DNA from 2 places in the Mycobacterium sp. pUA109 genome. Region 1 is predicted to be linked to the other one. Evidence: riboswitches for the same ligand, from Rfam matches in the RefSeq annotation. Region 1 holds a riboswitch; the other holds the start of a gene.

Region 1 (4,180 bases):
GGGTGATGGGTAACCACGACGACCGGGCCGCGCTGCGCCAGCACCTGTTGCGTGAGGCGCCGAGCATGGCCCCGATGGACCGGGTGCATGACATCGCGGGTTTGCGGATCGTGGTGCTGGACACCTCGGTGCCCGGCCACCACCACGGGGAGCTCAGCGCGCAGCAGTTGGAGTGGCTAGCCACGCAACTGGCCGAGCCCGCCCCGTTCGGCACCATTCTGGCCATGCACCACCCGCCGGTCCCCAGCGTGCAGGACCTCGCCGCGCTGGTGGAACTCCGCGATCAAGCGGCACTGGCCGAGGTGCTGGACGGCACCGATGTGCGCGCCATCCTGGCCGGGCACCTGCACTACTCCACCGCGGCCACCTTCGCCGGCATCCCCGTCTCGGTGGCCTCGGCGACCTGCTACACCCAGGACCTGCTCAGCGCCGGGACCCGGGGCCGCGACGGCGCGCAGGCATTCAACCTGGTGCACTGCTACCCGGACACGGTGGTACACACCGTGGTTCCGCTGGCCGCCGGGCCCACGGTGGGGCGGTTCGTGCCGCCGGCGGCAGTGGACCGGGAGCTGGCCGACGCCGGGGTGAGCATCCTGCCCGCCGCGCGTATCCCACGCGTGGCCCAGCAGCCCACCCGGGCGTAGCGCGAGCCGCTTGCCGCTCACTCGTCGGCGGCGACCCGCTCCCACGGCGCCGGCACCGGGAAGTAGCTGTCCAGAAACGCGCCGACCACCCGGGCCCGTTCGGCGGCATCGACCTCGGGGAAGCTGCCGTCGTTGAGGCAGAAGAAGTCGACCTTGCGCTTCTTCAGCAGCCCCGGCAGTTTCGCCAGCCCCGAGCGCAGCGTGGTGTCCACGTACAGCATCTTGGCGGCCTCCTGCTGCACCGCGCGCCCGCTCATCAAGGCGTAGTAGTGGTACAGCGAGTTGGTGACCGAGATGTCGGTGCTGGCCCGGAACCGGCTCGCCTGGGTGCGGGCGAAGTCCGCGGGGAACTCGGCCTCGAGCTCGTGCAGCACGCTCTTACGCAGCGGTGCGGCGGTGTGCTCCAGGTGGCGGGTGATGATCTTGCCGAACTTCTCCCACAGCAGCTGCCGGTTGACCCGCGCCGCGTTCTCGAAGCCGCTGCGGTCGGGATGGTTGGCGCCCAGCCCGATCCGGGTGCCGGCCTCGATGAACTTCGTCACCCCGCCGGGCGAGAAGAACATCGCTGGCGACAGCGGCCGGCCGAAGAACATGTCGTCGTTGGAGTACAGGAAATGCTCGGCCAGGCCCGGAATGTGGTGCAGCTGGGTCTCCACCGCGTGGCTGTTGTACACCGGCAGCGCGGTCAGGTCGGTGAAATGCTCCTCGGCCCGCACGATGGTGACCTTGGGGTGCGGGGCCAGCCACGACGGCACCGGTGAATCGGTCGCGATGAAGATGCGGCGCACCCACGGCGCGAAGGCGTGCACCGACCGCAGCGCGTAGCGCAGCTCGTCGATCTGGCGGATCCGGGCGTCGGCGTCGTCGCCTTCGCCGACAACGTGATTCGCCATCGCGGCGGACCGCCGCGCCCGGAACTCCGGGTCGTTGCCGTCGACCCAGGAGAACACCATGTCGATGTCGAACGTGATATCACCGGCGTGCGGCGTGAACATCCCGGCGATCGTCGGCCAGGTGTGGCCGTGCAGGTCCACCGTGGTGTGGACGATGTCGCTGAGCGGCAGCACCTTCCGGGTCAGGGAGTTCTCGATCGGGCAGATGGCCTGCTGGCCGTCGAACACCCAAAACTGCAACTCCACCCCGGCCGAGGCCCCGTAACGCAGCCCGGACCGCGGGCATTCGCGGCGACGGAACACCCGCAGCAGCCGCGGGTCCGGCGCCACCGACAGCAGCCCGTCGGCCAGCGACACCGAGCGGCGCCCAATCCCGTCGTAAACCTTGGCCCGCAACGGCATTTCCAGGCAGGCGGCCATCAACACCTCGGCCACCCGGGCGCGCCGGGCGATGTCCACGACCAGGGCGGGACGCCCGTCGGCACCGCGGATGAGCAGAAACGGGATACCTGCCGCGTCGAGTTCGGCGCGCAGGAACACCAGGTCCTGCGCCATCCCCTCATAGGGGGTCAGGCGCAGCCCATGGGTTGAGCCAACAACGGGAGCTTCGATCATGCTGGTCACGGGTCCACCTGCCTTCCACGCTCAATGCCGGTTCACACGCGCACAATGAGGGGTTCCGCGGAGCGGTCGAGCGGCGACGGTGCCCTCACACGTTGAGCTTTGGCACTGGGCGACGTATCCCCGTACAGCCGGGAAGCCACTTGGGATCACCCCTTAAGCCGGGGAGATCTGTCCTGATCTTGGGCGTCTCTCGACGTCGTCAGATCAGTGGCCTGTGTTCACGCCAGAAGCCTCGCCTAACGAGGTGCATCCGCGAGGGTACACCGTTTTGCGGACGCGGCAACTCGAGTTTCGTCGGGCTGGAGACCGTGGACGGCCGCCGGAACCCCCCTCGCCGTCCATTACCGCGGGTCAGTCGGCGGGTTGGTCCGGCTCCGAGGAGTCGGTCTTCGCCGCTTCCGGCTGCGGCAGCAGGGATTCCAGTGCGGAACGGGTGATCCGCCGAAACGCCCGCTTGGGCCGGTTGGCGTCCAGGATGGCCACCTCGAGGGTGCCGGGCCCCAGCGGCCGCGGCTCCGAACCGTTGCCGCCGTCGGTCTTCTTCAGCGCGTCGACGGCGATCCGCAGCGCGTCGGCCAGTTCGGCGTTCTCCGCGTAGGACTCCTTGAGCGCGGCGATGATCGGCTCCGTCGTGCCGCCCATCACCACGAAATGCGGCTCGTCGGTGATCGACCCGTCATAGGTGATCCGGTACAGCTCAGACGGTTTGGACTGGCCTTGGTAGGCGACCCCGGCCACGCACAACTCCACCTCATACGGTTTGGCCTGCTCGGTGAAGATGGTGCCCAGCGTTTGGGCGTAGACATTGGCCAGCTGGCGGGCGGTGACATCACGGCGGTCATAGGCGTAGCCGCGGGTGTCGGCGAACTGGATGCCGCCGCGGCGCAGGTTTTCGAACTCGTTGATCCGGCCCGCCGCGGCGAACCCGACCCGGTCGTAGAGTTCGCTGATCTTCTGCAGGGACCGCGACGGGTTCTCCGCGACGAACAGCACCCCGTCGGCGTAGGCCAGCGCCACCACGCTGCGCCCCCGGGCGATGCCCTTGCGCGCGAGCTCGCTGCGCTCGCGCATCGCCTGCTCGGGCGAAATGAAGTACGGAAAACTCACTTCGCACCCCGCCGTTTGGGCTTGTCGGGACCGGCGGTGTCCGCGCGGGTTCGGCTTTCGATCACCTCGCGGGCCAGTGCGGCGATCCGTTGCTCGGACACGTCCACGGCGCCGTCGGTGTCGATGGTGACCGCGGTCGGGTAGATGCCGCGGACCAGATCCGGTCCGCCGGTGGCCGAGTCGTCGTCGGCGGCGTCGTACAGCGCCTCCACGGCGACCTTGAGCGCCGAATCGGCGTCGGTCACCCGCGAGTACAGCTTTTTGATCGACGACTTGGCGAAGATCGAGCCCGAGCCCACCGCCTGGTAGCCCTCTTCCTCGACGTTCCAGCCGCCGGCGGCGTCGAACGACACGATGCGCCCGGCGGTCTGCGGGTCGTCCGCGTCGATGTCGTAGCCGGCCAGCAGCGGCAACGCCACCAGGCCCTGCATCGCCGCACCGAGGTTGCCGCGCACCATGATCGCCAGCCGGTTGACCTTACCGGCGAACGTCAGCGGCACCCCTTCCAGCTTCTCGTAATGCTCGAGTTCCACCGCGTAGAGCCGGGCGAACTCGACGGCGATCGCCGCGGTGCCGGCGATACCGGTCGCGGTGTACTCGTCGGTGACGTACACCTTCTGCACGTCGCGGCCGGCGATCATATTGCCCTGCGTCGAGCGGCGGTCCCCGGCGATGACCACCCCGCCCGGGTATTTCAACGCGACGATCGTGGTGCCGTGCGGCAGCTGGCCGGCGGCGCCCTCACCTGCGCCGCCGGCGCTCAGGCCGGTCGGCAGCAGTTCCGGCGCCTGACGCCGCAGGAATTCAGAGAATGACGACAGGTCGACCGACGGATTGGCTAATGCTGAGTTGAGGGGCAGATGATCGCGGAACGGCCAGGTCACTGTCCGCCCTTTTGGACGTATGCCCGCA
Region 2 (4,180 bases), on a different contig from region 1:
GAGCGGGCGGTCACCGAGCGGGTGGTGTTCGCCCGGATGTCCCCGGAGAACAAGGTGCAGATCGTGCAGACGCTGGAACGCACCGGCCGGGTGTGCGCGATGGTCGGCGACGGCGCCAACGACGCGGCCGCGATCCGCGCGGCCACCGTCGGGATCGGCGTGGTCGCGCACGGCAGTGACCCGGCCCGCACCGCCGCCGACGTGGTGCTGCTCGACGGCCGCATCGAGGCGCTGATGGATGCCCTCGAGGAGGGCCGCCAGCTGTGGCAGCGGGTGCAGGCCGCGGTGTCGGTGCTGCTCGGCGGCAACGCCGGCGAGGTGGGGTTCGCGATCGTGGGCAGCGCGATCACCGGGCGCTCCCCGCTGAACACCCGCCAGCTGCTGCTGGTGAACATGCTGACCGACGCGCTGCCGGCCACCGCCCTGGCGGTCAGCGCACCGAGCGGGCCGGCCCCCACCGGCGCCCGCGGCCCGGACCCGGCCGCGTTGTGGCGCACCGTCGCGGTGCGCGGCGCCACCACGGCGGGGGCGGCGGTGACGGCGTGGGCGCTGGCCTCGGTCACCGGGCGGCCCCGGCGCGCGGCCACCGTCGCGTTGGTGGCGCTGGTCTCCGCGCAGCTGGGCCAGACCCTGCTGGATTCCCACGACCGGCTGGTGGTGCTCACCGCGGTCGGTTCGCTGGGCGCGATGGCCACCCTGATCAGCATTCCCGGGGTGTCGCAGCTGCTGGGCTGCACGCCGCTGGGCCCGGTGGGCTGGACGCAGGCGTTGGGCACCGCCGCCGCGGCCACCGCCGCGGCGGCGGTGCTGCCCCGGCTGGTGACCGGCCCCGCCGCGGAGGAGCGGCGCGACGACGCCGACACCGCACCCGAGCCCGCCGCCGGCGACGCCAGCACCAACGGCGCGGGACCGGCGACCAACGGGTCGGCCCCGGCGCCGGTGGTCGAGCTGCGTCCGAACCTGGCCATGACATCCCCGCTACCGGAAGGCGAATGATGGTCGAGAAGAAGTCAGGCCGCGGTACCTCCCAGCGCGAAGCCGTCGCGCATATCCGCGCCGGTGAAACGTTCGCGGTGAACCTGCCGCTGCTGGGCAAGGTGACGGTGCCGCGGCCCGACCAGCTGGCCTACTACGGCGGATTGCTGGCGTTGGCCGCCTTCGAGATCATCGACTGGCCGGTCGCCATCGCGGTGGCCGCCGGGCACATCCTGGCCCAAAACCACCACAACCAGCTGCTGGAGCAGTTCGGCGAGGCCCTCGAGGAGGCCTGACCGGCTGGTGCCGTACCCTCCTACCCCCGCCCAGATCGACGCCAGCGCGAGGTCCTCTCGGACGTTCTCGCGCTGGCGTCGATTTCGGTGAGCTGGGCTGGGTGCGGGCGGCGGGCCTCAGTCGTCGACCGAGAGCACCCCGACCCGCCACAGCAGGGCGTAGAGCTGGTGCAGCGGAACGCTGAGCAGCCGGGTCGTCATATCCACCACGGGGTCAGACATGGTGCTGACCGCCTGGCGGTCCAGCTTGTGCAGCGCCTTCTTGGCCGGGCGGACCGGCTGCACGGGCGCTGTGATGTCGGTGTAAGCAATCGCAACCATGGTTGCCTCCTAGTGGACAAAATCCGGGAAGTACTTCAGGAAGCGGCACCGGTTGTCACGGAAGGGATCCGCACACGCCAGCGGGTAGGCCCTGCTCAGGCGATGAACGCCTTGCGGTTACCTGTCCAGGAGCGATTGCTCAGCTGATTGCGGCGCGCGACCGATCGGTTCGGGACGACACGGACGCCGGATATCGGCACGGACTATCACTGGAACTCACTCGTCCCTCACCTCCTCTCGGTCGCGACGCGTGGCTACGCGCCATGGTTCACACGGCAGGAGGCGGACCCGGCGATCGCCGGAAGAGCCGCACCCCTCTCGTCAGAGCTTCGGCACTACACGGCGTGATCCGGGAATCCCGGAAGCCACTTGGGCTCAACCCTTAAGCCGGGAGGAGCTGTCCTGACCCGGGGCGTCTTTCGACGTTCGGGGTCAGTGGCCTATGTCCGTGTAGCCGCCTCACCTAACGAGGTGCTTGCCGTTCCATACTGCATCAGGGTGCCACCCGGGTCAATCCGAATCGCCGTGAACCCACTGTGAACCCGCTGTGAGGGCGGCGGGTCAGCCGGCGGGCCGCACCTCGGTCGCGTACCGACCGGGCGAGACCAGGGAGGTCAGCGCGCCGAGCACCATCATCAGGGTGGCGGCCAGGAACACCACCACCAGCCCGGTGTGGAACGGCCCGGAGATCAGCAACGGGAAGAAGGTGTGCCCGGTCAGCACGTCGGCCTGCACGCCCGGCCGCTGCAGGGCCCCCGACGGCGCCAACAGTTCAGCGATCGGGTTGTAGCCCAGGAACGCGGCGAACAGGCTGCCCACCGGCGGGGTGTGGGCCACCTGGTCGGCGATACCGGCCGGCACCCCGTGCTCGCGCAGCCCCGAGTTCATCGCGCCCGGAAGCGAATTGGCCAACCCGACGATCATCAGCGAGAAGAACACCCCGATCGACAGCGACATGCCGGCGCTGAACACGGTGGCCCGCACCCCCGATGCCGAGCCGCGGTGGTCGGCCGGAACGCTGGACATGATCACCGCGGCGTTGGGCGCGGTGAACACGCCCCCGCCGAGGCCGTTGAGGAACACCAGCACCGCGAACAACCAGTAGGGGAAGTTCACCGGGATCAGGATCAGCGCCACGAACGTGGTGGCCGCCGCCAGCATCCCGCCGACGGTGAACGGGCGGGCCCCCCACCGGTCGGACAGCGCCCCGGACAGCGGACCGGCCAGCAGGAAACCGCAGGTCATCGGCAGCAGGTAAATCCCCGACCACAGCGGGGTCGATTCGTAGCTGTAACCGTGCAGCGGCAGCCAGATGCCCTGCAGCCAGATGATCAGCATGAACTGCAAACCGCCGCTGCCCACCGCCGACATCAGCGCGGCCACGTTGCCGAAAGCGAAGGCCCTGTTCTTGAACAGCCGCACGTCGAGCATCGGGTAGCGCACCCGCAACTCGATCACGCTGAACACCGCGATCGCGGCCACCCCCAGCGCAAGCGCGCCCAGCACCCACGGGTTGGTCCATCCGGTCGGCGAATCCCCGTGCGGCTGAATGCTGTAGGTGATGGCGGTGAGCAGCACGGTCAATCCCACCCCCAGGGTGGCGGTGCCGGCCCAGTCCAGCCGCCCCGGGCTTCGCTCGCCCAGCTCGTGCAGTGACCGCATCGACCAGATGCTGCCCAGCACGCCGATCGGCACCCCGACCCAGAAGATGGCCCGCCAGTCCCACTCCGAGAGCGCCCCGCCCAGCAACAGCCCGAGAAACGAGCCGGCCACCGCGGCGACCTGGTTGATGCCCAGCGCCATGCCACGCTGGTTCGCCGGGAACGCGTCGGTGAGGATCGCCCCCGACGACGCCATCAGCATGGCGCCGCCGACGCCTTGGACCACCCGCCACGCGATCAGCCAGACCGCGCCGGGGCCGAGGTGGAACGGATCCACCGATAGCGCCACCGCGCCGACGGTGAACAGGGCGAATCCCAGGTTGTAGATGCGCACCCGGCCGAACATGTCGCCCAGCCGCCCGAAGAGCACCACCAGCACCGCGGAGACCAGCAGGTAGCCCATCAACATCCACAGCAGGTAGCTGACGTTGGACGGGTCCAGCGGGTTGAGCCCGATGCCGCGGAAGATCGCCGGCAGTGAAATCAACACGATCGACGAGTTGATGGTCGCCATCAGCACACCCAGCGTGGTGTTGGACAGCGCAACCCACTTGTAAAACGGGTGGTCGTGGTCGTAGGCCAGCCGGCGACGCGCGGTCGCGACGGCACCGGAGTCGACCGTCGACGGGTCGGCGCCGGGCGGTGTTGTCGGGATCTCAATCGTCATCGGGTCACCACAAAACGCATATATTAGCTATGCAAATGATTTCGGTCTAATTCTTGCCCCCACGGGCCTGCAGCGCAGCGGTCCGCTGCGCTAGCGTGGGAACGGTCCGCCCGACAACCACGGGAGCGTGCGCGAAGCGCGCTGAGAGGACGGCTAAGGGCGCCGTCGACCGTACGAACCTGACCGGGTAATGCCGGCGTAGGGAGAGAGTTATGACCGATTTGGCTGTATCCCCGTCCGTGACCACCGGACCCATCCCG

What was found. A riboswitch is a leader RNA that binds a small molecule or an ion and turns the genes downstream of it on or off. The one in region 1 is predicted to bind magnesium.
Region 2: another riboswitch for magnesium. It lies ahead of ACAG26_RS10060 (Rv1535 family protein); the one in region 1 lies ahead of ACAG26_RS06075 (stealth family protein).

The regions. Positions count from the first base shown of each region.
Region 1 covers NZ_JBGGKS010000004.1:95,635-99,814, forward strand. The annotation lists gene ACAG26_RS06070 (phosphodiesterase) at 1-644, shown strand, start outside; gene ACAG26_RS06075 (stealth family protein) at 662-2,152, opposite strand; M-box (ykoK) riboswitch at 2,239-2,412, opposite strand; gene prcA (proteasome subunit alpha) at 2,513-3,268, opposite strand; gene prcB (proteasome subunit beta) at 3,265-4,152, opposite strand; gene ACAG26_RS06090 (ubiquitin-like protein Pup) at 4,149-4,180, opposite strand, start outside.
Region 2 covers NZ_JBGGKS010000007.1:35,819-39,998, forward strand. The annotation lists partial or broken gene ACAG26_RS10050 (HAD-IC family P-type ATPase) at 1-1,063, shown strand, start outside; gene ACAG26_RS10055 (hypothetical protein) at 993-1,271, shown strand; gene ACAG26_RS10060 (Rv1535 family protein) at 1,389-1,592, opposite strand; M-box (ykoK) riboswitch at 1,899-2,070, opposite strand; gene ACAG26_RS10065 (MFS transporter) at 2,154-3,920, opposite strand; TPP riboswitch at 4,030-4,142, shown strand; gene thiC (phosphomethylpyrimidine synthase ThiC) at 4,133-4,180, shown strand, end outside.